One region of the Shinella sp. M27 genome, then DNA from elsewhere that is predicted to be linked to it. Evidence: predicted binding sites of a transcription regulator. Region 1 holds the regulator's gene; the other holds the start of a gene.
What was found. The regulator HrcA, encoded in region 1, represses chaperone genes, less so after heat shock. The targets are predictions, from matches to a motif close to GTTAGCACTCNCNNNNNGNGAGTGCTAAC.
Positions count from the first base shown of each region.

Region 1 (11,865 bases):
AGCCTTGCCGGACACCCGGCTGCGCGGGCACGATCGGCCGTATCGTGCAGAGCGGGCGGTCGACGTTCTATTGTGCCGATTGCCAGAAATAGAGCCAATGCCAGGAAAAGTGTGAAGCGGTTTTCCGTTCGGCAGAGCGTAACAAAAAAGGAGAGAGACGAATGGCCTATGAAACCCTGCTGGTGGAGACGCGCGGACGCGTCGGCCTCATCACGCTCAACCGGCCGCAGGCGCTGAATGCGCTGAACCGCAAGCTGCTGGAGGAGTTGAAGAGCGTGCTTTCAGGCTTCGAGGCGGATGCCGGCATTGGCGCCATCGTCCTCACCGGCTCGGAAAAAGCCTTTGCCGCCGGTGCTGATATCAAGGAAATGCAGCCCTACGGCTTTGCCAAAGCGGTCGTGGAAGACCTTGCCGCCGGCTGGGACGAGGTGGCAGCCTGCCGCAAGCCGATGATCGCCGCCGTCAGCGGCTTTGCGCTGGGTGGCGGCTGCGAGGTCGCCATGATGTGCGATTTCATCATCGCCTCGGAGACGGCGAAATTCGGCCAGCCGGAAATCACGCTCGGCATCATCCCCGGCATGGGCGGCACGCAGCGCCTGACGCGCGCGCTCGGCAAGTCGAAGGCGATGGACCTGATCCTGACGGGCCGAATGATGGATGCGGCGGAGGCTGAGCGCTGCGGCCTGGTGGCCCGCGTCGTCGCGCCGGAAAAGCTGATGGACGAGGCGCTGGCGGCGGCGGAAAAGATCGCGGGCTTCTCGCTGCCCTCGACCATGATGGCCAAGGAGGCGGTGAGCCGCGCCTACGAGACGGTGTTGTCGGAAGGCATGCGCGCGGAGCGCCGGCTCTTCCATGCGCTCTTCGCCACGGAAGACCAGAAGGAGGGCATGACGGCCTTCATCGAGAAGCGCAAGCCTGTGTTCGGCAACCGGTGAATCACCCGAGGCGGCGTTTCTTGCAGAATCCGCGTTGACGACCCCGCGGTTTCCAGCTATACGCCGCCCACAGTTTGGAAAGCCGAATTCTGAGGTTTTCCGATATTGCTCCCGAATTGCTTGGATGACAGGTCGCAGTGACCCGGCACGGCGAGGGTGGAGTTCGTGTCAGATTTCTGAAGAGAGGCATACATGGCCAATACAAGCTCGGCAAAGAAGGCGACCCGCAAGATCGCCGCGCGCACTGCAGTCAACAAGTCGCGCCGTTCGCGCGTCCGCAACTTCATCCGCAAGGTCGAAGAAGCCATCGCTTCCGGCGACCAGGCTTCGGCCGCTGCCGCCCTCAAGGCTGCACAGCCGGAACTGATGCGCGCTGCCACCAAGGGCGTGCTTCATTCCAACACGGCTTCCCGCAAGGTTTCGCGTCTCGCAAACCGCGTCAAGACGATGACGGCAGCCTGATCAGCTCCACCTGAGCTATGCAATATTAGTAAAAGCCCGGCGCCTGCGCCGGGCTTTTTGTTTTGTTTTTCGGGCTTGCTATGGTTAACGTGCACGGCTCGATCGTGTCAAAAGAGTGACGAAGAAAACTCTTTAAATTCAGTTACTTGTGGGAGGTTATCCCGCCTCGGTACCCCTTTCGTAGCGGGAGTTTGACAGCAATTTGAGTCAAGCGAATTTTTATTTTTTTCGTTTTTCCCGCGCTGCGAAACCCACCCGAAAACAAAGCCATTGATTCCTAACGGATTCTGTTGAGAGGGGGGCTTTCCGAGTCAAAAACGCTCTTCCGAGTCAACGCCTGCCCCTTAATTTTGCGTAAAATTCGTGATTGATCTTGGGGCATGATCCTGCCTAAATGCTTTCCACAGGGGGCGCGGACATATCCCGAAAATGATCGCCGGCAAGACTGTCTCACAAGGCAGCGGTGGTTGTTTGTTCTCTGTAGCGGAGCGGCCCACGCTTCGTAAAATCATCAAACCGGCAGAGCTTGCCCCAGGTGCCCCTGGCACACTGGCAGGGCTTTTTGCGACTTCGGTCGCGCCGGGCGAAAGCCGCGAGGACGGCCGTGATGAACGCGGGCATGCCTGCCGGACGCTCAACGAGGGAGCGGATGGTGTGGCTCACAAACGGACCAAGCGGATCGGGCATGACGCCGGATCTTTCGAGGCCCGACTTGTGTTTGACAAACAGGACCGTGCTGAAGGTAGGGGGTCGGCACTGTCAGGGACACCAGAACCCGTTCGGGCGATTGGCTCGACACGGACGGGCGATGGCAAACATGGAAGGCGTCGGCAGAACTGCCGGCGTGGCGAAGAAGCATGAAAGAAGGCGGCAAGATGCAAATGAATACGGCCAGGACGACTGGTGCATTCGCGAACGGGGAAAATGCACTCAAGGCGCTTCCGAAAGAAGAAGTGCGCGCGGCGGGGGTTCCATCCGATATGAAGCAGGACGCGATTTTCGAGCGGGTCAGCGCGCGCCTTAAAGCGCAGGTCGGTCCGGACGTCTTCGCAAGCTGGTTCGGTCGGCTGAAGATCCACTCCGTCTCGAAGAGCGTCGTGCGCCTGTCTGTGCCCACGACATTTCTGAAGTCCTGGATCAACAACCGCTATCTCGATCTCATCACCAGCTTGTTCCAGCAGGAGGATGCCGAAATCCTCAAGGTGGAAATCCTGGTGCGCACCGCCACCCGCGGCGTGCGTCCCGGCAGCCTCGACGAGGCCGTTGCCGTTGCCGAACCCGCACCGCAGGCCCAGCCGCGCCGCGCCGCCGGTGGCCCGCAGCCCGTCGCCAATGCCATTGCTTCGATTGCGCCTGCAGCCCAGCCGCGCGCCCAGCACACCGGCCCGCTCTTCGGCTCCCCGCTCGATCAGCGCTACACGTTCGATGCCTTCGTCGAGGGCACGTCGAACCGCGTCGCCCTTGCCGCCGCCCGCACCATCGCGGAAGCCGGTGCCGGCGCCGTGCGCTTCAACCCGCTCTTCGTCCATTCCAGCGTCGGCCTCGGCAAGACGCATCTTCTGCAGGCCATCGCGCTCGGTGCGCTTTCCAGCGCCCGCAATCCGCGCGTCGTCTATCTGACGGCCGAATATTTCATGTGGCGCTTCGCGACCGCGATCCGCGACAATGACGCGCTCTCGCTGAAGGAGACGCTGCGCAACATCGATCTCCTGATCATCGACGACATGCAGTTCCTGCAGGGGAATTCGATCCAGAACGAGTTCTGCCATCTGCTCAACATGCTGCTCGATTCCGCCAAGCAGGTCGTCGTCGCCGCCGACCGCGCACCGTGGGAACTGGAATCGCTCGATCCGCGCGTGCGTTCGCGCCTCCAGGGTGGCGTCGCCATCGAGATGGAAGCGCCCGACTACGAGATGCGCCTCGAAATCCTCAAGCGCCGCCTGGCCGCAGCCCAGCAGGAAGACGGCTCGCTCGATATCTCGCCGGAAATTCTGAGCCACGTCGCCCGCAACATCACGGCCAGCGGTCGCGAGCTGGAAGGCGCCTTCAATCAGCTGCTGTTTCGCCGCTCCTTCGAGCCGAACCTGACGATCGAGCGCGTCGACGAACTGCTCGGCCATCTCGTCGCAGCCGGCGAGCCGCGCCGCGTGCGCATCGAGGACATCCAGCGCGTCGTTGCCAAGCATTACAACGTCTCGCGCCAGGAGCTGGTCTCGAACCGCCGCACCCGCGTCATCGTCAAGCCGCGCCAGATCGCCATGTATCTGTCGAAGACGCTGACGCCACGCTCCTTCCCGGAAATCGGCCGCCGTTTTGGCGGACGCGACCACACGACCGTGCTGCATGCAGTGCGCAAGATCGAGGAACTGATCTCGGGCGATACCAAGCTCAGCCACGAGATCGAGCTTCTGAAGCGCCTGATCAACGAATAGGCCCTTTGCCCTTTAGCGCGACGCCGTGCCGTCCTCTGGACGCGCACGGCGTTTCTCTTTGAGAGACCGGCATGCGACTGCTCGTCACCTATATGCACCTGCGCGAACCGCCGGCGAACCGTGCGGCTCTGCCAGTGCCGGCCGTCAATCTCGCGTTTCAGCCGGAACGCCTCTCGATCGAAGACTATCTAGCGATCTACCGGGAGATCGGCACGCCGCTCACCTGGGATTCCCGCCTGCACATGCCGCAGGCAGCGTTGGCGGCCTTCCTGTCTGCGTTTTCGACGGCGACCTTCGTCCTGCGCGAGGAGGGGCGGGCGATAGGCCTCTGCGAATTCGATGCCATCGATACCGAGGATATCGAACTTACGCATTTCGGTCTCATCCCGGCCGCCTATGGCCGGCGCATCGGCCCCTGGCTGCTCGACACGGCGCTGCGGGCCGTCTGGCGTGAGGCGACGCGGCGGATCTGGCTGCATACCGATACCAACGACCACCCGAAGGCGCAGGTGACCTACAGGCGGGCAGGTTTCGAGATTTACAAAGAGCAGATGGAAGATTTTCCGGATTAGCTGCCGCGCACCGCACGGGCCTCTTCCGTCAGCCATTGCCGGAGGCTGGCGACGGCCGGGCGATCCAGCGCGCCGGGCGGATAGACGATGTAGTAGGCGAGCCCTGTCGCGACCCCTCTCGAGAAGGGCGCAACCAGCCGGCGTTCCTGGATTTCCCGCGCCACCAGTGACAGCCGCACCAGCACCACGCCATCGCCCGCCTTCGCCGCTTCGATTGCGCCGTTGCTGTCGGTGAAGACGGGGCCGCGCTGGGCGTCGATCTCGGTGATGCCGTTGGATTCCAGCCAGAGCCGCCAATCCTGCCGGTGCACGTCGTGGATCAGCACATGCTTGCCGAGGTCACCAGGCTCGTCGAGCGGTATCCGCTCGCGCAGGGAAGGCGCGATGACAGGCACGAGGTCGTCGTCCAGCAGCCTTTCGCTCACCAGGCCCTCATAGCGGCCGAAACCATGGCGGATCGCGATATCGACGCCGTCGCGGGCGAAATCGACGAGGCGGTTGGAGGCGCTGATGCGGATATCGGCGCCGGGCAGGCTCTCCTCGAATTTCGGCAGGCGCGGCACCAGCCATTGCGCGGCAAAAGTCGGCGTGCAGCTGATCAGCAGCGTGGACGGCGAGCGCGCCCGGATCAGCAGTTCCTCCGTCGCCTCGCGCATCAGCCGGAAGGCCGAGCGCATGGCCTTGAAGTAGCCTTCGCCATCGTCCGTCAGGATCAGCCGGCGCGGCTTGCGCTCGAAGAGCCGAACGCCGAGCGCTTCTTCGAGGTCACGGATCTGCAGGCTGACGGCGCCGGGCGTGACCGAAAGCTCGTCGGCGGCAAGTGTGACGGACAGATGCCGCGCCGTCGCCTCGAAGGCGCGCAGGCCGGACAGAGAGGGGAGGCGACCGTTCATGATTTAGTTTTCCTCGCTGATATCAGGAAATATGATCGTTTGTCTCAGGCGGAAATTACCGGAATGATAGCGCAAATTCCGGTGCGTCACATCCGGCCTTTTCATCCGGTTTAGAAAAAATCTCTGAGGATACCATCATGTCAAACCGTCCTATGACGACGATCGAATGGGGCCTGCTCATCGCGCTTTCCGCGCTCTGGGGCGGCTCTTTCCTGTTCAACGGCATTCTCGTGCGCGAGCTGCCGCCGCTCACCATCGTCGCCGCCCGCGTGGCGCTGGCGGCGATTGCGCTCTGGACCATCGTGCGCCTGTCTGGCCATGCCGTGCCGCGCGGCCGCGAGGTCTGGCTCGCCTTTCTCGGTATGGGCGTGCTGAACAATGTCATCCCCTTCTCGCTGATCGTCTGGGGCCAGACGCATATCGCCAGTGGCCTCGCTTCCATCCTCAACGCCACGACGCCGCTCTTCGCCGTCATCGTTGCCCATGTGCTGACGGAGGACGAGAAGATGACGGGTGGCCGGCTGGTGGGCGTGCTCGTCGGTTTTGCCGGTGTGGCGCTGATGATCGGCCCTTCGGTGCTGTCGGATCTCGGCACGAATGTGCTGGCGCAGCTGGCCGTACTGGGGGCTGCCGTGTCCTATGCCTTTGCCGGTATCTGGGGCCGCCGTTTCCGCCGCATGGGCCTGCCGCCGCTGCTGCCGGCTGCAGGGCAGGTGACGGCCTCCGCGCTGATCATGCTGCCCGTGGCGCTGGTCGTCGATCGTCCCTGGACGTTGGCCATGCCCTCGCACGAGGCCTGGCTCGCGCTGTTCGGCCTTGCCGTGCTCGCCACAGCCCTCGCCTATGTCATCTTCTTCCGCATCCTTGCGACGGCGGGGGCTACGAACCTGATGCTGGTGACCTTCCTCATCCCCGTCAGTGCCATCCTGCTCGGCGCGCTGGTTCTGGGCGAGGTGCTGGCGCCGAAGCATTTTGCCGGCATGGCGCTGATCGCCGTCGGCCTTGCAGCCATCGACGGGCGGGTGTTCAAGATGTTTGCGGACAAGCGCCGGTCGGCCTAGCAGGCGAGGTCGGCCACCACGGCATCGAGGATCAGCATTCCCGCCGGCGTGCAGCGCAGGCGGGAATTGCCGAGGCGCTCGATGAAGCCGTGCTCGATGAGGAACTGTTCGCGATCCGGGTCCGGCTCGCGGCCGGACAGGGCCTGCCAGCGCACGAGATCGATACCCTCTTTGAGGCGAAGGCCCATCAGCAGCAGCTCGTCGGCCTGCGCCTCGCGCTCCAGCAGCTCCTGGTCGACCATGCCGTGGCCCTCGGCCTCGACGAGGCTTAGCCAGCCCTCCGGCTTGCGCTCCGTGGCGGTCGCGATCTTCGCGCCGCCGGTCGTCAGCCGGCCATGCGCGCCGGGGCCGATGCCGACATAGTCGCCATAACGCCAGTAGGTGAGGTTGTGGCGGCTCTCGGAGCCGGGGCGGGCATGATTGGAGACCTCGTAGGCCGGCATGCCCTCGCGCTCGGTGATCTCCTGCGTCGCTTCGTAGAGCACGGCGGATTGCTCGCCGTCGGGCACGATCAGCTTGCCGGCCTTGTGCAGGCCGTAGAAGGGCGTGCCCTCCTCGATGGTGAGCTGGTAGAGCGAGAGATGGTCGACGGCGTAGGAGACGGCCTCCCTCAGCTCGCGGTCCCATTCCTCGACGGTCTGGTTGGGGCGGGCATAGATGAGGTCGAAGGACATGCGCGGAAAGATTTCTCGCGCGAGGCGGATGGCTTTCAGCGCATCGGCGACGTCATGCAGCCGCCCGAGGAATTTCAGGTCCCGGTCGTTCAGCGCCTGAACGCCAAGCGAGACGCGGTTGACGCCGGCCGCCCGGTAGCCGCGGAAACGCTCGGCCTCCACGCTGGAGGGATTGGCCTCCATGGTGATCTCGATGCCATCGGGCACATGCCAGTGGCGGGCGATGCCGTTGAGGATCGCGTCCACCGTCTCCGGCGCCATCAGCGAGGGCGTGCCGCCGCCCATGAAGATGCTGGTGACGGTGCGCGAGCCGGTGAGCCGGCGCATTGTCGCCATTTCCTTCAGGAAGGCCTGCACGAAGCGCGGCTGGTCGACCGGCTGGTGGCGCACATGGCTGTTGAAGTCGCAATAGGGGCATTTGGCGGCACAGAACGGCCAGTGCACATAGATGCCGAAGCCGGGATCGGAGAGATCCGCTGCCGAACTCGGCCGCATGTCGAAGGGCACTGCCGTCATGGATCGTTCAAGCCTTCAGGCAGGTTTCGACGAAAATCTTGAAGGCGCGCGCCCGGTGCGACAGCGCCGTGGCATCGCCGGGCTTCCAGCCGTGTTTTTCCTCCGCGCTCATCTCGCCAAAGGTCGTCGCGTAACCCTCGGGCTGGAACACCGGGTCATAGCCGAAACCCTTCTCGCCGCGCGGCGGCCAGACGACGGTGCCTTCGACCTCGCCACGGAAGAGTTCGGTGTGACCATCCGGCCAGGCGAGGCAGAGCACGGAAACGAAGCGCGCGGTGCGGTCCTTCGCCTCGGTCACGCCCTTGTCGGAAAGCGCCTTCTCCACCTTCTCCATGGCCATGGCGAAATCGCGCGTGCCGTCTTCCTTCTCCGCCCAATTGGCCGTGTAGACGCCCGGCGCACCGTCGAGCGCGTCGATCACGAGACCGGAATCGTCCGAAAGGGCCGGCAGGCCGGAGGCCTTGGCGGAGGAGAGCGCCTTGATGGCGGCGTTTTCCTCGAAGGTCGTGCCCGTTTCATCCGGCTCGTCGAATTTCAGTTCGGTGGCGGATTTGGCGGAAAAGCCGAAGGGGCCGATCAGGTCCTCGATCTCGCGGATTTTTCCCGCATTGTGGCTGGCGACGACGATCGTCTTGGTGTCGAGCTTGCGCATAAGGGTTCCTAGGCGATGTTCCATAGACCCGGCTCGGCACATTCGAGGCTGTTGCCGGCGGGGTCACGGAAATAGATGGAGCGGGCGCCGTTCGGCCAGCGAAAGTCCGCTTCGATGGTGATGCCGGCTTCTATGAGCTTTTTTACCCAGAAATCAAGCGCTGAGCCTGGAACACGGAAACAGGCGTGGCCGGCACCCGTCGCCCCGTGCACCGGCACGGGGAAGGCGTGCGGCGGTGGCGGCTGCACGGTCTCCTTCGGGTTGAAGATCAGGAGAACGCCCGGGCCGCAGCGAAAGAAGACGTGGCGGTCGGCCTGGCGGGTGATCTTTTCCAGCCCCAATATGCCGCCATAGAAGGCTTCCGCCGCGTCGAGGTCGTCAGCATAGAGCGCTGTTTCGAGAATGCCTTCGATCGCGGCGGTCATGGTCGAGCCTTATCCGGCAATCGCCTGCTTCTGCAGGGTGACGAGTTCGGCAATGCCGTTGCGGGCAAGCGTCATCAGGCTGGAGAATTCCTCCTCGGTGAACGGCTTGCCTTCGGCGGTGCCCTGGATTTCGACGATGCCGCCCGAGCCGGTCATGACGAAATTGGCGTCGGTCTCGGCGGCAGAATCCTCGAGATAGTCGAGGTCGATCACCGACTGGCTGGCGAAGATGCCGCAAGAGATCGCGGCGACATGATCCTTCAGGACCTTCTCGGTCTTGATCATGTTGCGCGCTTCCATCCACTTCAGGCAGTCGTGCAGGGCGATGAAGGCGCCGGTGATCGAGGCCGTGCGGGTTCCGCCATCGGCCTGGATGACGTCGCAGTCGATGGTGATCTGGCGTTCGCCAAGTGCTTCGAGATCGACGATGGCGCGGAGCGACCGGCCGATCAGGCGCTGAATTTCCTGCGTGCGACCGCCCTGCTTGCCGGTGGCGGCTTCGCGCCTCATGCGGTCGCCGGTGGCGCGCGGGAGCATGCCGTATTCGGCGGTCACCCAGCCCTTGCCGCTGTTGCGCAGCCACGGCGGCGTCTTGTCTTCCAGGCTTGCCGTGACCAGCACATGCGTATCGCCGAACTTGACGAGACAGGATCCCTCGGCATGTTTGGAAACGTTGCGCTCGAAGGAAACCTTGCGCATCTGATCGGTTTTTCTGCCGGACGGCCGCATGACGAACTCCTGTCTCATGATATATTGGAAGGTGCTTTAGACCAGTTCGCCGGATGAGGGAATGGCGCGACGGAAAGCCGGGCGATTTCTCGCGATGCTGCGTCGCGAAAATCCGTTTTGCGCTGATCGCCTAAATCACTATATTCCCCTGAAGTAACAAGGTTGTTGGCGAAAGATGGTTTTGCGATCCCCCGGTCCGGACATTCAGTCGGCGCTCGACGAGCGGTCGGGCGAGATTTTCCGCCGCATCGTGGAGAGCTATCTGGAAAGCGGCGAGCCGCTCGGCTCGCGTAACCTGTCGCGCATCCTGCCCATGTCGCTGTCGCCTGCCTCCGTGCGCAATGTGATGAGCGATCTGGAGGAACTGGGCCTAATCTATTCGCCGCATATCAGCGCCGGCCGCCTGCCGACGCAGCTGGGGCTCCGCTTCTTCGTCGATGCCTTCATGCAGATCGGCAACATCTCGGCGGAGGACCGCGCCTCGATCGAGCGGCATGTGCGTCCGCACGGCCAGAAGCATACGGCCGTCGAGACCATGATGAACGAGGCGAGCCAGGCGCTATCAGGCATGTCGCGTGGCGCCGGCCTCGTCATCACCACGAAGAACGACGCCGTGCTCAAACATGTCGAGTTCATCCGGCTGGAGCCGACCAAGGCGCTGGTCGTGCTGGTTGGCGATCACGACCAGGTGGAAAACCGTATCATCGAGCTGCCGGCCGGCGTGACGGGCTCGCAGCTCACAGAGGCCGCGAATTTCCTCAATGCCCATCTTGCCGGCAACACGCTGGTCGAGGCGCGCTCGCAGCTGGAGCGCCTGCGCGGCGAGATCAGCGGCGAGTTGGACAAGCTGTCGCAGGATCTCGTCGAGCGTGGACTTGCCGTCTGGTCCGGCGGCTTCGAGGAGGGCAAGCCGACGCGGCTCATCGTGCGCGGCCGGGCGAACCTGCTCGAAGGCCTTGCCGGTGCTGACGATATCGATCGCCTGCGCATGCTGTTCGACGATCTCGAACGCAAGGATGGCCTGATCGAGCTCCTGAACCTCGCGGAAACCGGGCCGGGCGTGCGCATCTTCATCGGCTCGGAGAACAAGCTGTTCTCGCTGTCCGGCTCTTCGCTCATCGTCGCACCCTATCGCGACAGCGACGAGAAGATCGTCGGTGCGGTCGGCGTCATCGGCCCCACGCGGCTCAACTATTCGCGGATCGTGCCGATGGTGGACTATACGGCGCAGCTGATGTCGCGGCTTTCGCGTTGAATTGCCCATCCACCCTTGATTTTTCGGGCTCAAAGCTCGATATCGGGCCCAACCTCAGGACACATGCAATTCGGAGTACGTCATGACCGACGAGAGCAAGAAACACGGACCTGACGACGTGGTGGATATCAGCCTGGCTGCGGATGCAGCGGCAGACGCCGCCGTCGAGGCCGACACCCCGTCCGAGCCGGATCCGCTCGACGTGCTGCGCGCGGAAAATTCGGACCTGCGCGACAGGTATCTGCGCCTTGCCGCCGAGATGGACAACCTGCGCCGCCGCACCGAGCGCGACGTGAAGGATGCCAAGTCCTATTCCGTCGCCGGTTTCGCCCGCGACATGCTGGCCGTCTCTGACAACCTGCGCCGCGCGCTCGACGCAATCCCGGCCGATGCGCTGGCAAACGACGAGAGCGTCAAGACGCTGGCCGAAGGCGTAGAAATGACCGAGCGTTCGATGCTGGCGGCCCTCGAACGCCATGGCGTGCGCAAGCTCGAGCCCATCGGTGAGAAATTCGACCCGAATTTCCACCAGGCGATGTTCGAAGTGCCGAACCCCGACGTTCCCAACAACACGGTCGTGCAGGTCGTTCAGGACGGTTACGTCATCGGCGAGCGCGTGCTGCGCCCCGCCATGGTCGGCGTCGCCAAGGGCGGCCCGAAGGCACCTGCCGGCGACGCGAGTGCAACGCAGGCCTGATCGAAGGCTTTGACGGACACAGAAAAACCGGCGGTCGCAAAACCGCCGGTTTTTTCATGCGAATTCGAAAGCCTCAGGCCGCGTTCGACGCGTGTTCTTCGCTGAGGCAGGCATAGATCGCGCTTTCGCTGTCGGAAGCGCGTAGCTTTGCGACCATGGCCGGATCGCGCAGCACACGGGCGATGCGCGAAAGGGCCTTCAGGTGGTCGGCGCCAGCACCCTCGGGCGCAAGCAGCAGGAAGACGAGGTCGACCGGCTGGTCGTCCAGGGCCTCGAAGTCCACGGGGGTTTCAAGCCTCGCGAAGAGGCCGGTGATCTGCGAAAGCTCCTTCAGCTTGCCGTGCGGGATGGCGATGCCATTGCCCACGCCGGTCGAACCGAGCCGCTCGCGCTGAAGGATGACGTCGAAGATCTCGCGTTCCGGAATCCCGGTGATCTTTGCCGCTTTTACCGCCAGTTCCTGAAGCAGCTGCTTCTTGGAATTGGCCTTCATCGCCGGAATAATCGCACTCTGCTGCAGTAGACCTGCCAATGCCATGCTTTTGTCCTCGTGCGCTGGGTG
Region 1 covers NZ_JBLZPK010000032.1:107,692-119,556, forward strand. Annotated here, with positions in the region: gene mutM (bifunctional DNA-formamidopyrimidine glycosylase/DNA-(apurinic or apyrimidinic site) lyase) at 1-92, shown strand, start outside; gene ACOZK4_RS12745 (enoyl-CoA hydratase) at 162-935, shown strand; gene rpsT (30S ribosomal protein S20) at 1,128-1,397, shown strand; gene dnaA (chromosomal replication initiator protein DnaA) at 2,378-3,829, shown strand; gene ACOZK4_RS12760 (GNAT family N-acetyltransferase) at 3,901-4,401, shown strand; gene gcvA (transcriptional regulator GcvA) at 4,398-5,294, opposite strand; gene ACOZK4_RS12770 (DMT family transporter) at 5,432-6,355, shown strand; gene hemW (radical SAM family heme chaperone HemW) at 6,352-7,545, opposite strand; gene rdgB (RdgB/HAM1 family non-canonical purine NTP pyrophosphatase) at 7,553-8,197, opposite strand; gene ACOZK4_RS12785 (VOC family protein) at 8,206-8,622, opposite strand; gene rph (ribonuclease PH) at 8,632-9,351, opposite strand; gene hrcA (heat-inducible transcriptional repressor HrcA) at 9,527-10,606, shown strand; gene grpE (nucleotide exchange factor GrpE) at 10,689-11,303, shown strand; gene ptsN (PTS IIA-like nitrogen regulatory protein PtsN) at 11,377-11,841, opposite strand.

Region 2 (11,865 bases), on a different contig from region 1:
GGCGCGCCCTTCCAGCGCGGAAAATTTTCTCCCGTACCTGACATCGTCAGATGTTGCGCCCTATCTGTGGGGTCCTGCACCGAGGAGTTTTCATGTCCGATCTGTCGTCCTTCCCCATCACCAAGAAATGGCCCGCCAAGAACCCCGATATCATCCAGCTCTATTCGCTGCCGACGCCGAACGGCGTGAAGGTGGCGATCGCGCTGGAAGAGCTCGGCCTTGCCTATGAGCCGCATCGCATCGAGTTCGGGCCTGATGGCGTGAAGTCGCCGGCGTTCATTTCGCTCAATCCGAACGGCCGCATTCCGGCGATCATCGATCCCAATGGTCCGGGCGGCAAGCCGATCGGCCTCTTCGAATCGGGCGCGATCCTCGTCTATCTCGCGGAAAAGACCGGCAAGCTGATCCCGGCCGATGCCGCCGGGCGTTATGAGACGCTGGCCTGGGTGATGTTCCAGATGAGCGGCATCGGGCCGATGTTCGGCCAGTTCGGTCACTTCCACAAGTTTGCCGCCGACAAGGTCGCCAACAATCCCTATCCCGCCGAGCGTTACCGCGAGGAATCACGACGCCTGCTCTCCATTCTGGAAGAGCGGCTGAAAGATCGTGAGTGGATCATGGGCGACGAATACACCATCGCCGACATCACGACCTTCCCGTGGATCCGCGGTGCCGACATCTTCTATGGCGGCCGCGAAGCGCTGGGTTATGCCGATTTCCCGGCCGTCATGGCCTGGCTGGAGCGCTGCGTCGCCCGTCCGGCGAGCCAGAAGGGCCTCGAAATCCCCGCCAAGGCCTGACGCAAACGAAAAATCCGGCGGCGGCGGCCATGTTGACGCCGCCCGCCGACGCGGGCTACGTCTGGGAAAACAGGCAAGGGACGGAATATCGTGACGGGAAGACTGGTTGTTGTGGGCGGTGGTCAGGCCGCATTCGCCCTCGTTGCCAAATTGCGTGCGCTGAAGGACGAGCGGCCGATCACCATCATCGCCGCCGAAGCGAGCCACCCCTACCAACGACCGCCGCTCTCGAAGAAGTACCTGCTCGGCGAGGCCGATCTTTCCCGCCTGATGTTCCGCCCGGAAAACTGGTATCCCGACAACAATATCGACATCCGCCTCTCCACCGAGGTGACGGCGATTGACCGTGACGCCAAGACCGTGACGCTCAGCGACGGTTCGACGCTGCATTACCAGTTCCTGGCACTGGCGACTGGCGCGACGCCGCGCCGTCTGCCGGCCGAGATCGGCGGCGACCTCGATGGCGTCTTCACCGTCCGCGATTACCGCGATGCCGACCGGCTTGGCCTGGAAATGCAGGAGGGCCGTCGGGCGCTGGTTATCGGCGGCGGTTATATAGGTCTTGAGGCGGCGGCTGTCGCGCGGGGCAGGGGGCTTCATGTTACCGTCATCGAAATGGCCGACCGCATCCTCGCCCGCGTCGCCTCGCCGGCAACCGCGACGATCCTCAAGGCCATCCACAATGCCCGCGGCGTCGATGTGCGCGAAAAGACCGGCCTCGTGCGCCTGCTCGGCGAAAACGGCCGCGTCACCGGCGCGGAACTGACGGATGGTTTCGTGCTGCCCGTCGATGTCGTCATCGCCGGCATCGGCGTCACGGCCAATGACCAGCTTGCCCGCGCTGCCGGCCTTGAGGTCACCAACGGCATTGTCGTCGATGTCCATGCCCGCACCTCCGATCCCGCGATCTTCGCCATGGGCGACTGCGCCGTGCTGCCTTTCGAGGGTAATCGCGTGCGGCTCGAATCCGTGCAGAACGCCGTGGACCAGGGCGAGGCTGCCGCCGCCGTTATCGCCGGCGGGGATGCGCCCTATGAGCCTAAGCCGTGGTTCTGGTCGGACCAGTATGATGTGAAGCTGCAGATCGCCGGCTTCTGTATGGGCTTCGACGATACGTTCGTTCGTCCCGGCCAGCGCGAGGGCGCCGTCTCGGTCTGGTATTTCCGGGATGGTAAACTGATTGCGGTCGATGCGGTCAACGATGCCAAGGCCTATGTGGTCGGCAAGAAGCTGATCGAGATGGGCCGCACGCCGGAGCGGGCGGCGCTGGAAGATCCGGCGACGGACCTCAAAGCGCTGACGCTTTAGGGTTTTCGCCGCTGAGGTGTGGTGCGAGACTGTTACATACTAAAACAGTTGCATCGTTTTGATATTCGTTAAGTATGATAATAGGCAGGCCCGTCGGACGCCGCCCGATACTTTCTGAATTCACTCATTTTTTAGTCTTCTCCGGCTGAGTGGGCGTCATAGCAGCTCCCACCCGGTGAAATCCTCCATGCTCCGTATCCTGACCTGCCTGACCGTCGAGCACGACCTGCGGCTCGTGCTCCTTGCGGCGCTGATCTGCTTCCTCTCCTGCTATGTTGCGGTGACGTTGACGCAGCGGGCGCTGGTGGCCGAGGGCACGGCGCGCACTCTCTGGCTGGGCGCGGCCGGCACGTCGAGCGGCTTCGGCATCTGGGCGACGCATTTCATCGCCATGCTCGCCTATGACCCCGGCGTCGCCATGGGCTTCGACATGGAGCTGACTCTGCTCTCGCTCGGCGTCGCCATCGTCGTTACCACGATGGGGCTTGCCATTGCCACCTATGTCAGCGGCCGTAGCGCCGTGACTGCCGGCGGCCTGCTGCTCGCGGCCGGCATCAGCTCCATGCATTATATCGGCATGTCCGCTGTGGAACTGCCGGGCGTGTTCACCTGGGATAGGACCTATGTTGTGGCCTCGCTCGCCTGCGCCGGGCTGTTCGGCGTGCTGGCGCTGATGTTCTGCATGCGCCCGCAGCAGAGTGTGCGTGACCGCGCGGCGGCGACCGGCCTGATGGCGCTTGGCGTGGTCTCGCTGCATTTTACAGCCATGGCGGCCGTTCGTGTCGAACCGGGCCTGATGCCGGTCAGCAATGACACGATGCTGTCGACGAGCCTCATGGTGCCGCTCATCGCGGTTGTCGCCTTCTCGCTGCTCTTCACCGGCCTGACGGCCGCCGTCTTCGCCCGCCAGGCGGAACTTGCGGCGAATGAAAGCACACGCCAGTTCGCCATGCTCGTGCAGGGCGTCAAGGACTATGCCATCTACATGCTCGATCCCGCCGGCCGCGTCGCCAACTGGAACGAGGGGGCCGAGCGCAACAAGGGCTACAAGGCGCACGAGATCGTGGGTCGGCATTTTTCGCAGTTCTACAGTGCGGAGGACCTCGCCAATGGCTTGCCGGACCGGGCGTTGCGCACCGCACGTGAGGAAGGCAAATACGAAAGCGAGGGCTGGCGTTACCGCAAGGACGGTTCGCGTTTCTGGGCCCATGTCGTGCTTGATCCCATCTATGATGCCGGTGGTGCGCTGATCGGCTATGCCAAGATCACCAAGGATGTGACGAAGGAGAAGGCCGCTGCCGACCGGCTGGCCGACGTCACCAAGAACCTCGACCTGGCGCTGGAAAACATGTCACAGGGTCTCTGCCTGTTCGACAAGGACGAACGCCTGCTGATCGCCAACAAGCGCTACAGCGAAATCTTCGGCTTCCCGGAAGGCCGCATCCAGCCGGGCATGACGCTGCGCGAGATCGTCGACCAGGGCGTCGCCGACGTCTATGCCGATCCGGAAATCTGGAAGCCGCGGGCGCGCGACATGTATGCGCGCCGCCGCGCTGCCATCCAGGCGAACGACGGCGGCGTGCTCATTGAGAAACTGTCGAACGGCGTTTCCGTGCAGCTGCGCTACCGCACGCTGCCGGATGGCGCCTGGGTTGCGACCTATGAGGACATATCCGAACGCCTGCGCTCCGAGGAGCAGATCTCCTTCCTCGCCCGCCATGACGGCCTGACCGGCCTGCCCAATCGGGCAAGCTTCAACGCCAGTCTGGAGGCCGATCTCTTCTCCGCCCGCCGCTCCGGCGGCCTCGTTGCGGCCATCGGTATCGATCTCGACAAGTTCAAGGAAATCAACGACACGCGCGGCCATGCTGCGGGCGACGAGGTTCTGACCACGCTCGCAAAGCGCATGCAGGCCTGCCTTGAGGCCGACGAGACCGTCGCGCGCTTCGGCGGCGACGAATTCGCGGCCGCCAAGCGCTTCGAGGACATGGCGGATCTCACCGATTTCATCCAGCGCCTCGAAACCTGCCTCAACGACGAAATCCGCATCGACGGCTATGACATCAAGCCGGGTGCGAGCCTCGGCGTCGCCATCTATCCGCAGGATGCCGATAATGTCGAAGCACTGCTCAACAATGCCGATCTCGCCATGTACCGTGCCAAGGATGCGCTGACCGAAACGGTCTGCTTCTACGAGGTCTCGATGGACGAGGCCGCCCGCAGCCGCCGCCTGATTGCAAACGATCTCTGGCAGGCCGTCGAGCGCAAGGAATTGCAGCTGCACTATCAGGTGCAGAAGGCCGTCACGTCGGGCGAGACCATCGGCTACGAGGTGCTGTTGCGCTGGCATCATCCGGTGCGCGGCACGATCCCGCCGTCAGAATTTATCCCGGTTGCCGAAGAGTGCGGCGCCATCCTGCCGATCGGCGAATGGGTGCTGCGCGAAGCCTGCCGCGAGGCCGCGACCTGGGGCAACGACTACAAGATTGCCGTCAACCTTTCACCCGTGCAGCTCGGCAATGCCGATGTCGCCGATCTCGTGCACCGCGTGCTTTTGGAGACCGGCCTCAGCCCGCGCCGGCTGGAGCTCGAAATCACGGAATCGACGATCATCGGCGACAAGGAGCGCGCGCTCAACACGCTGCGCCGCATCAAGGCCTTCGGCGTCACGATCGCCATCGACGATTTCGGCACGGGCTATTCCTCGCTCGAAACGCTGCGCGCCTTCCCCTTCGACAAGATCAAGCTCGATCGCAGCTTCATGAGCGAGGTGGAGGCAAGCCCCGAGGCGAAAGCCATCATCCGCGCCATCCTGGCGCTTGGCCAGTCGCTGCGCGTGCCGGTTCTGGCGGAAGGCGTGGAGACGCGCAGCCAGCTCGACATCCTTCTCGACGAAGGCTGCGACGAGGCGCAGGGCTATTTCCTGGGACGTCCGGTGCCGGTGGAACGCATCCGCATCGACACGGAGAAGAGCGAAGCGGCGTAACGCCGCTTCCTACTGCCGCTTGAAGCGCCGCCCGACCAGATCGATCTGGAAGCGCGGGAAGATGAAGACGCCGATGATCGTACCGGCGTATTTCTCCTCAAGCCCCGTCGATTCCCCGACGCAGAACACCGGCTGGCGCGGCGCGCCGTCGAGATGGATCGTCGTGGAGAAGCAGAAGGACGAGGAGGAGGCCGCCGCCTGCTCGAAGAGCTCCAGCACGCGAGTGCGGTCGAGCGGCTCGTAGCAGCGGATGAGATTGAGCAGCCCGCAGGTGCGCTGCGTCAGGCCGTGCGCCTGCGTCGCCTTATCGCCAAGCGTGAACAGGCCGTTGGAAAGGTCGCCGGTCCAGCGCTCCGTCACACAGTATTGCGTCAACAGCTCGTTGTCCGTCTCGTCGAACTCCATCGAGCCCGGCAGAAATGGCGACGAGAGATCAGTCTTGATTATCTTGAACACCTACGACCTCAGGCAGTTGCTCGAATTTGACCGACACGTCGCGGCTTGCAGGCACGCAACATGCTAAAAAGCAGTGCCGGCTGACCTCCTCGAAGTCTGCCGCCCCCACTTTCTCATGAACTGAACTGCATCCGGCTCCGTCTGTGCATGCGGGTCGGACGTACGCGAGAAAACCACCGCTGCCTCTCCATTCAGGTCGTCGGCGGTTTCTATCAAAATCGTTCGGGATATCTGGCTGCACGATAAGCGGCGAAAATGATGCCGTTCCCCAGCGCCTGAACCCCTTGTGAATCTTTAAAGTTCACTTGGAGCGTCTTTATAGTGGGTTTTTTGATACCATCAACGGCTTTTTGATAATTATTGTACAAATGGTCAAAATCTTTTTTCCGGAAACGATACAGGTCCGGCGGCGCAATAAAACAAAAAGGGCGGCCCGAAGACCGCCCTTTCCGTAACTGAACCGGATGGCTCAGATATAAGACCCGAAGGTCTTACATCATGTCCATGCCGCCCATGCCGCCCATGCCGCCAGGCATGCCGCCCGGTGCATCCTTCTTCGGCAATTCGGCGATCATGGCTTCCGTCGTGATCAGCAGCGAAGCAACCGAAGCAGCATTCTGCAGAGCCGTGCGGACAACCTTGACCGGGTCGACGATGCCGAGGGCGATCAGGTCGCCGTATTCGCCGGTCTGGGCGTTGTAGCCGTAGTTGTCTTCGTTCTTCTCGAGGATCTTGCCGACGACGATGGAGGCTTCGTCACCAGCATTGTCCGCGATCTGGCGAACCAGGGCCTGGAGGGCCTTGCGGATGATGTTGATGCCGGCTTCCTGGTCGTCGTTCTCACCCTTGACGGTGATCTTCGTGGACGAACGGAGCAGGGCTACGCCGCCGCCCGGTACGATGCCTTCCTGAACGGCAGCGCGCGTCGCGTTGAGGGCGTCGTCGATGCGGTCCTTCTTTTCCTTGACTTCGACTTCCGTCGAGCCGCCGACGCGGATGACGGCAACGCCGCCAGCGAGCTTGGCAAGACGTTCCTGCAGCTTCTCGCGGTCGTAATCGGAGGTGGTTTCTTCGATCTGGGCCTTGATCTGCGCGACGCGGCCTTCGATTTCAGCCTTCTGGCCGGCACCGTCGACGATCGTCGTGTTTTCCTTGGAGATCGAAACCTTCTTCGAACGGCCGAGCATGTCGAGCGTTACGTTTTCGAGCTTGATGCCGAGGTCTTCGGAGATGACCGTGCCGCCCGTCAGGATGGCGATGTCTTCCAGCATGGCCTTGCGGCGGTCGCCGAAGCCCGGAGCCTTGACGGCAGCGATCTTGAGGCCGCCACGCAGCTTGTTGACGACGAGCGTAGCAAGCGCTTCGCCTTCGACGTCTTCAGCGATGATGACCAGCGGCTTGCCGGTCTGGACGACGGCTTCGAGAACCGGGAGCATCGCCTGGAGGTTCGAGAGCTTCTTCTCGTGCAGGAGAATGAAAGCGTCTTCGAGGTCGGCGACCATCTTTTCCGGGTTGGTCACGAAGTAGGGGCTGAGGTAGCCGCGGTCGAACTGCATGCCTTCGACGACTTCGAGTTCCGTTTCGGCGGTCTTGGCTTCTTCAACCGTGATGACGCCTTCGTTGCCGACCTTCTGCATGGCTTCGGCAATGTCGAGACCGACCTGCTTGTCGCCGTTTGCGGAGATCGTGCCGACCTGGGCGACTTCTTCCGACGTGTTGATCTTCTTGGCCTTGGCCTGGAGATCCTTGACGACTTCGGCAACGGCGAGATCGATGCCGCGCTTCAGGTCCATCGGGTTCATGCCGGCGGCAACGGCCTTGTGGCCTTCGCGAACGATAGCCTGGGCAAGAACGGTAGCGGTCGTCGTGCCGTCGCCGGCGATGTCGTTGGTCTTGGAAGCGACTTCGCGAACGAGCTGGGCGCCCATGTTCTCGAACTTGTCTTCCAGTTCGATTTCCTTGGCGACGGAAACGCCGTCCTTGGTGATGCGCGGAGCGCCGAAGGACTTGTCGATGACGACGTTACGACCCTTCGGGCCGAGCGTTACCTTGACTGCGTCTGCGAGGACGTCGACGCCACGCAGCATCTTTTCGCGCGCGGTGCGGCCGAATTTGACTTCTTTGGCTGCCATTGTGAGAGCTCCTGAATAGGTATCAGCGAATTGCGGAAAGGGTTATCGGCTAATCAGCCGATGACGCCCATGATGTCGGCTTCCTTCATGATCAGAAGGTCTTCGCCGTCGAGCTTGACTTCGGTGCCCGACCACTTGCCGAACAGGACGCGGTCGCCGACCTTGACGTCGAGAGCGACGATTGCGCCCTTGTCGTCACGGGTGCCGGTGCCGACGGCGACGATTTCGCCTTCCTGCGGCTTTTCCTTGGCGGTATCGGGAATGATGATGCCGCCCTTGGTCTTGGCTTCGGACTCAACGCGACGAACGACGACGCGGTCGTGAAGCGGGCGGAAGGTGGTGCTTGCCATTGTCTAATCCCTCGATCGAATGACATTGCGGATCCCGGAATGGACCCGATGATTGATGTTAGCACTCACCGATTAGGAGTGCTAGCGGCCTTGAAGTAGGCGTCGGCGTCTTACGAGTCAAGAACGCCGCTCTCAAATTATTTCGCCTGCCATGGTTACCGCAGCCCGGCAGATGGTGGCGATATCGCATGCCATCAAGTCAACACCGTGAATTTCCGTCTCTTTCCCTGTGGGCAGAGCAAAATTGCGGGAAGAGGCTTGTTTTCTTTGTCCCGCTTTGCAATGTCGGGCTTCGACCTTGAGACGGGACTTCCTGATGGCTGAACGCATCCAATCCTTCCGCGACATCGCCGCGCAATATGACGTGGTGCTCTGCGACGTCTGGGGCGTCCTGCACAATGGTGTGGAGGCGTTCTCCTATGCCACCGAAGCGCTTGCCGAAGCGCGCAAGGCGGGCCTCACCGTCGTGCTCATCACCAATTCCCCACGCCCGCATCCGGGTGTGAAGGTGCAGATCCGCGGTCTCGGCGTCACCGACGATGCCTATGACCGCATCGTCACCTCGGGCGACGTGACCCGCGCGCTGATCGCCGAAGGACCGAAGAAGGTCTATTTCATCGGCGCGGAAAAGGACCTGCCGCTGCTCGATGGCCTCGGCGTCGAAACCGTTGGCATCGACGAGGCCGGCATCGTCGTCTGCGCAGGCTTGCGCGAAGACGAAAAGGAAACGGTCGAGGATTACCGCGAGGAGCTGACGGCGCTTGCGCAGCGCAAGCTGCCCTTCATCTGCGCCAATCCCGATCTCGTCGTCGAGCGTGGCCACAAGCTCATTCCTTGCGCCGGTGCGCTGGCGAAATTCTACGAGGAACTGGGCTGCACGACGCAGATCGCCGGCAAGCCGCATCGTCCGATCTATGAGAAGTCGCTTTCCGAGGCCCGCGATGTGCGCGGCGCCTTCGATCTCAGCCGCGTCATCGCGGTCGGCGACGGCATGCCGACGGACGTACGCGGTGCTGAAGCCTATGGCCTCGACGTGCTCTATATTTCGGGCGGCATTCACGCGCAGCATTATGTGGAAGCCGGCCGCACCGACGAGGCCAAACTCGCAGCCTTCCTCGTCCAGGAAAACACCCACCCGAAATGGTGGATGCCCCGGCTTCAGTGACGGAGACGGTCGTCATGACGGTATTTCACAGGAACGAGACGAAACAGCCGCTGCCCGAGCACCTGCGCGGCGGCGTCATCGCCATCGGCAATTTCGACGGCGTGCACCGCGGCCATCAGGCCGTGTTGCAGCGCGCACTGGAGATCGCCGCCGAGCGCGGCATCCCGGCGCTGGTGCTGACCTTCGAGCCGCATCCGCGCACCGTCTTCCGCCCGGAGACACCCGTCTTCCGCCTGACGCCCGCGCCGCTCAAGGCGCGCCTTCTCGAAGGCATGGGCTTTTCGGCCGTCATCGAATATCCCTTCGACCGTTCCTTCTCCGAAATCTCGGCGCATGACTTCATCCGCACCGTCCTGATGGACTGGCTGCATGCCTCCGAAGTCGTCACGGGTTTCGATTTCCATTTCGGCAAAGGCAGGGAAGGCGGCCCGGCCTTCCTGATGGCCGCCGGCCAGGACAACGGTTTTGGCGTGACGCTGGTCGATGCCTTCCGCGATGAAAACGCCTCGGTCATCTCTTCCAGCTTCATCCGCAAGCTGCTCGGCGAGGGGGCGGTGGTGGAAGCCGACGGTCTGCTCGGCTATCGCTATACGGTCGAGGCAGAGGTCATCGGCGGCCAGCAGCTTGGCCGCACGCTTGGCTATCCCACCGCCAACATGCAGCTGCCGCCGGAAGTGGAGCTGCGCAACGGCATCTACGCCGTGCGCTTCCGCCGTCCCGACGGCAGCCTGCATGACGGTGTGGCCAGCTACGGCCGCCGCCCGACGGTGACATCGAACGGCGCTCCGCTGCTCGAAACCTTCCTGTTCGATTTCGCAGGCGATCTCTACGGCGAAGTCTCCGCCGTCTCCTTCTTCGGCCACCTGCGTGACGAGCTGAAGTTCGACGGGCTCGATGCGCTCGTTGTGCAGATGAAGCGCGACGAGGAGGAGGCGCGGGCGCTGCTCTCTGGCGTCAAGCCGCTCGGGCCTATCGACCAGCGTCTCTGTTTCTGATCGCAAACCGCGTTGGCGTCTTTTCAAAACGCTGAAAAGGCCGTAAGACCGCGCGCATGATGCTCCACCGGCTGACCATCGATCTGCGAATTAGTGGCCCGGCCTTCCGCGCGCTCTGAGCGAGGCCGGAAGGTCCGGGATTTCGGGCGTTTTCGCAACGCCCCCGCCGTCATTGCCGGTGCAGATGACAGATATTCCCCCGCATGCGCGAAAGACGCGCGACGAGACGATAGCCATATCCATGACCGATACACCTGAAAAAGTCGATTATTCGTCCACCCTCTACCTGCCGCAGACGGACTTTCCGATGCGCGCCGGCCTGCCGACGAAGGAGCCGGAAACGGTGGCCCGCTGGCAACAGATGGGTCTCTACAAGAAGCTGCGCGCTTCCGCCGCCGGCCGCGAAAAATTCGTGCTGCACGATGGCCCGCCCTATGCCAATGGCAACATCCATATCGGCCACGCGCTGAACAAGATCCTCAAGGACGTCATCAATCGCTCGTTCCAGATGCGCGGCTATGATGCCAACTACGTGCCCGGCTGGGACTGCCACGGCCTTCCGATCGAATGGAAGATCGAGGAGAAGTACCGCGAGAAGGGCAAGAACAAGGACGAGGTTCCGGTCAACGAATTCCGCAAGGAATGCCGAGACTTCGCCAGCGGCTGGATCAAGATCCAGGCCGACGAGTTCAAGCGCCTCGGCATCGAGGGCGACTTCGACAATCCCTACACGACGATGGCCTTCCACGCCGAAGCTCGCATCGCCGGCGAACTGCTGAAGATCGCCAAGAGCGGCCAGCTCTACCGCGGCTCGAAGCCCGTCATGTGGTCGGTGGTCGAGCGCACGGCGCTCGCCGAAGCCGAAGTCGAATATGCCGATGTCGAGAGCGACATGATCTGGGTGAAATTCCCGATCGTGGAGGGTGCCGCCGATCTCAAGGACAACTACGTCGTCATCTGGACGACCACGCCCTGGACGATCCCCGGCAACCGCGCCATCGCCTTTTCCTCGCGCTATCCCTATGGCCTGTTCGAGGTCGAAAGCGCGCAGAACGACTTTGGCCCGCAGCCCGGCGAAAAGCTGATCTTTGCGACGCGTCTTGCCGATGAGGCGGCCGCGAAGGCCAAGCTCACCTTCAAGTTCGTCCGCGATATCGCCCCGGAAGAACTGGCCGCGCTCACCTGCGCCCACCCGCTCAAGCACCTCGGCTACACCTTCCCGGTCCCGCTTCTCGATGGCGACCACGTTACCGACGATGCCGGTACCGGCTTCGTGCACACCGCGCCCAGCCACGGCCGCGAGGACTTTGACGCCTGGACGTCGAAGGCCCGCGAACTGGAAGCGCGCGGCATCTCCTCGAAGATCCCGTTCCCGGTCGATGATGCCGGCTTCTACACCGCCGATGCCCCCGGCTTCGACGGTGCGCGCGTCATGGACGACAACGGCAAGAAGGGCGATGCCAACGAGCGCGTCATCAAGGCGCTGATCGCGTCCAACACGCTGTTCGCCCGCGGCCGCCTCAAGCACTCCTACCCGCATTCCTGGCGCTCCAAGAAGCCGGTCATCTTCCGCAACACGCCGCAATGGTTCGTCTATATGGACAAGGAACTCGGCGACGGCACCACGCTGCGCTCGCGCTCGCTGTCGGCCATCGACGACACCCGCTTCGTAC
Region 2 covers NZ_JBLZPK010000027.1:146,793-158,657, reverse strand. Annotated here, with positions in the region: gene ACOZK4_RS10570 (glutathione S-transferase family protein) at 93-800, shown strand; gene ACOZK4_RS10565 (NAD(P)/FAD-dependent oxidoreductase) at 891-2,108, shown strand; gene ACOZK4_RS10560 (bifunctional diguanylate cyclase/phosphodiesterase) at 2,296-5,094, shown strand; gene ACOZK4_RS10555 (hypothetical protein) at 5,104-5,550, opposite strand; gene groL (chaperonin GroEL) at 6,042-7,682, opposite strand; gene groES (co-chaperone GroES) at 7,736-8,032, opposite strand; gene ACOZK4_RS10540 (TIGR01459 family HAD-type hydrolase) at 8,349-9,197, shown strand; gene ACOZK4_RS10535 (bifunctional riboflavin kinase/FAD synthetase) at 9,212-10,192, shown strand; gene ileS (isoleucine--tRNA ligase) at 10,434-11,865, shown strand, end outside.
Region 2: a site for HrcA is predicted at 8,090-8,118, ahead of groES (co-chaperone GroES). Genes of this name have one in related genera too.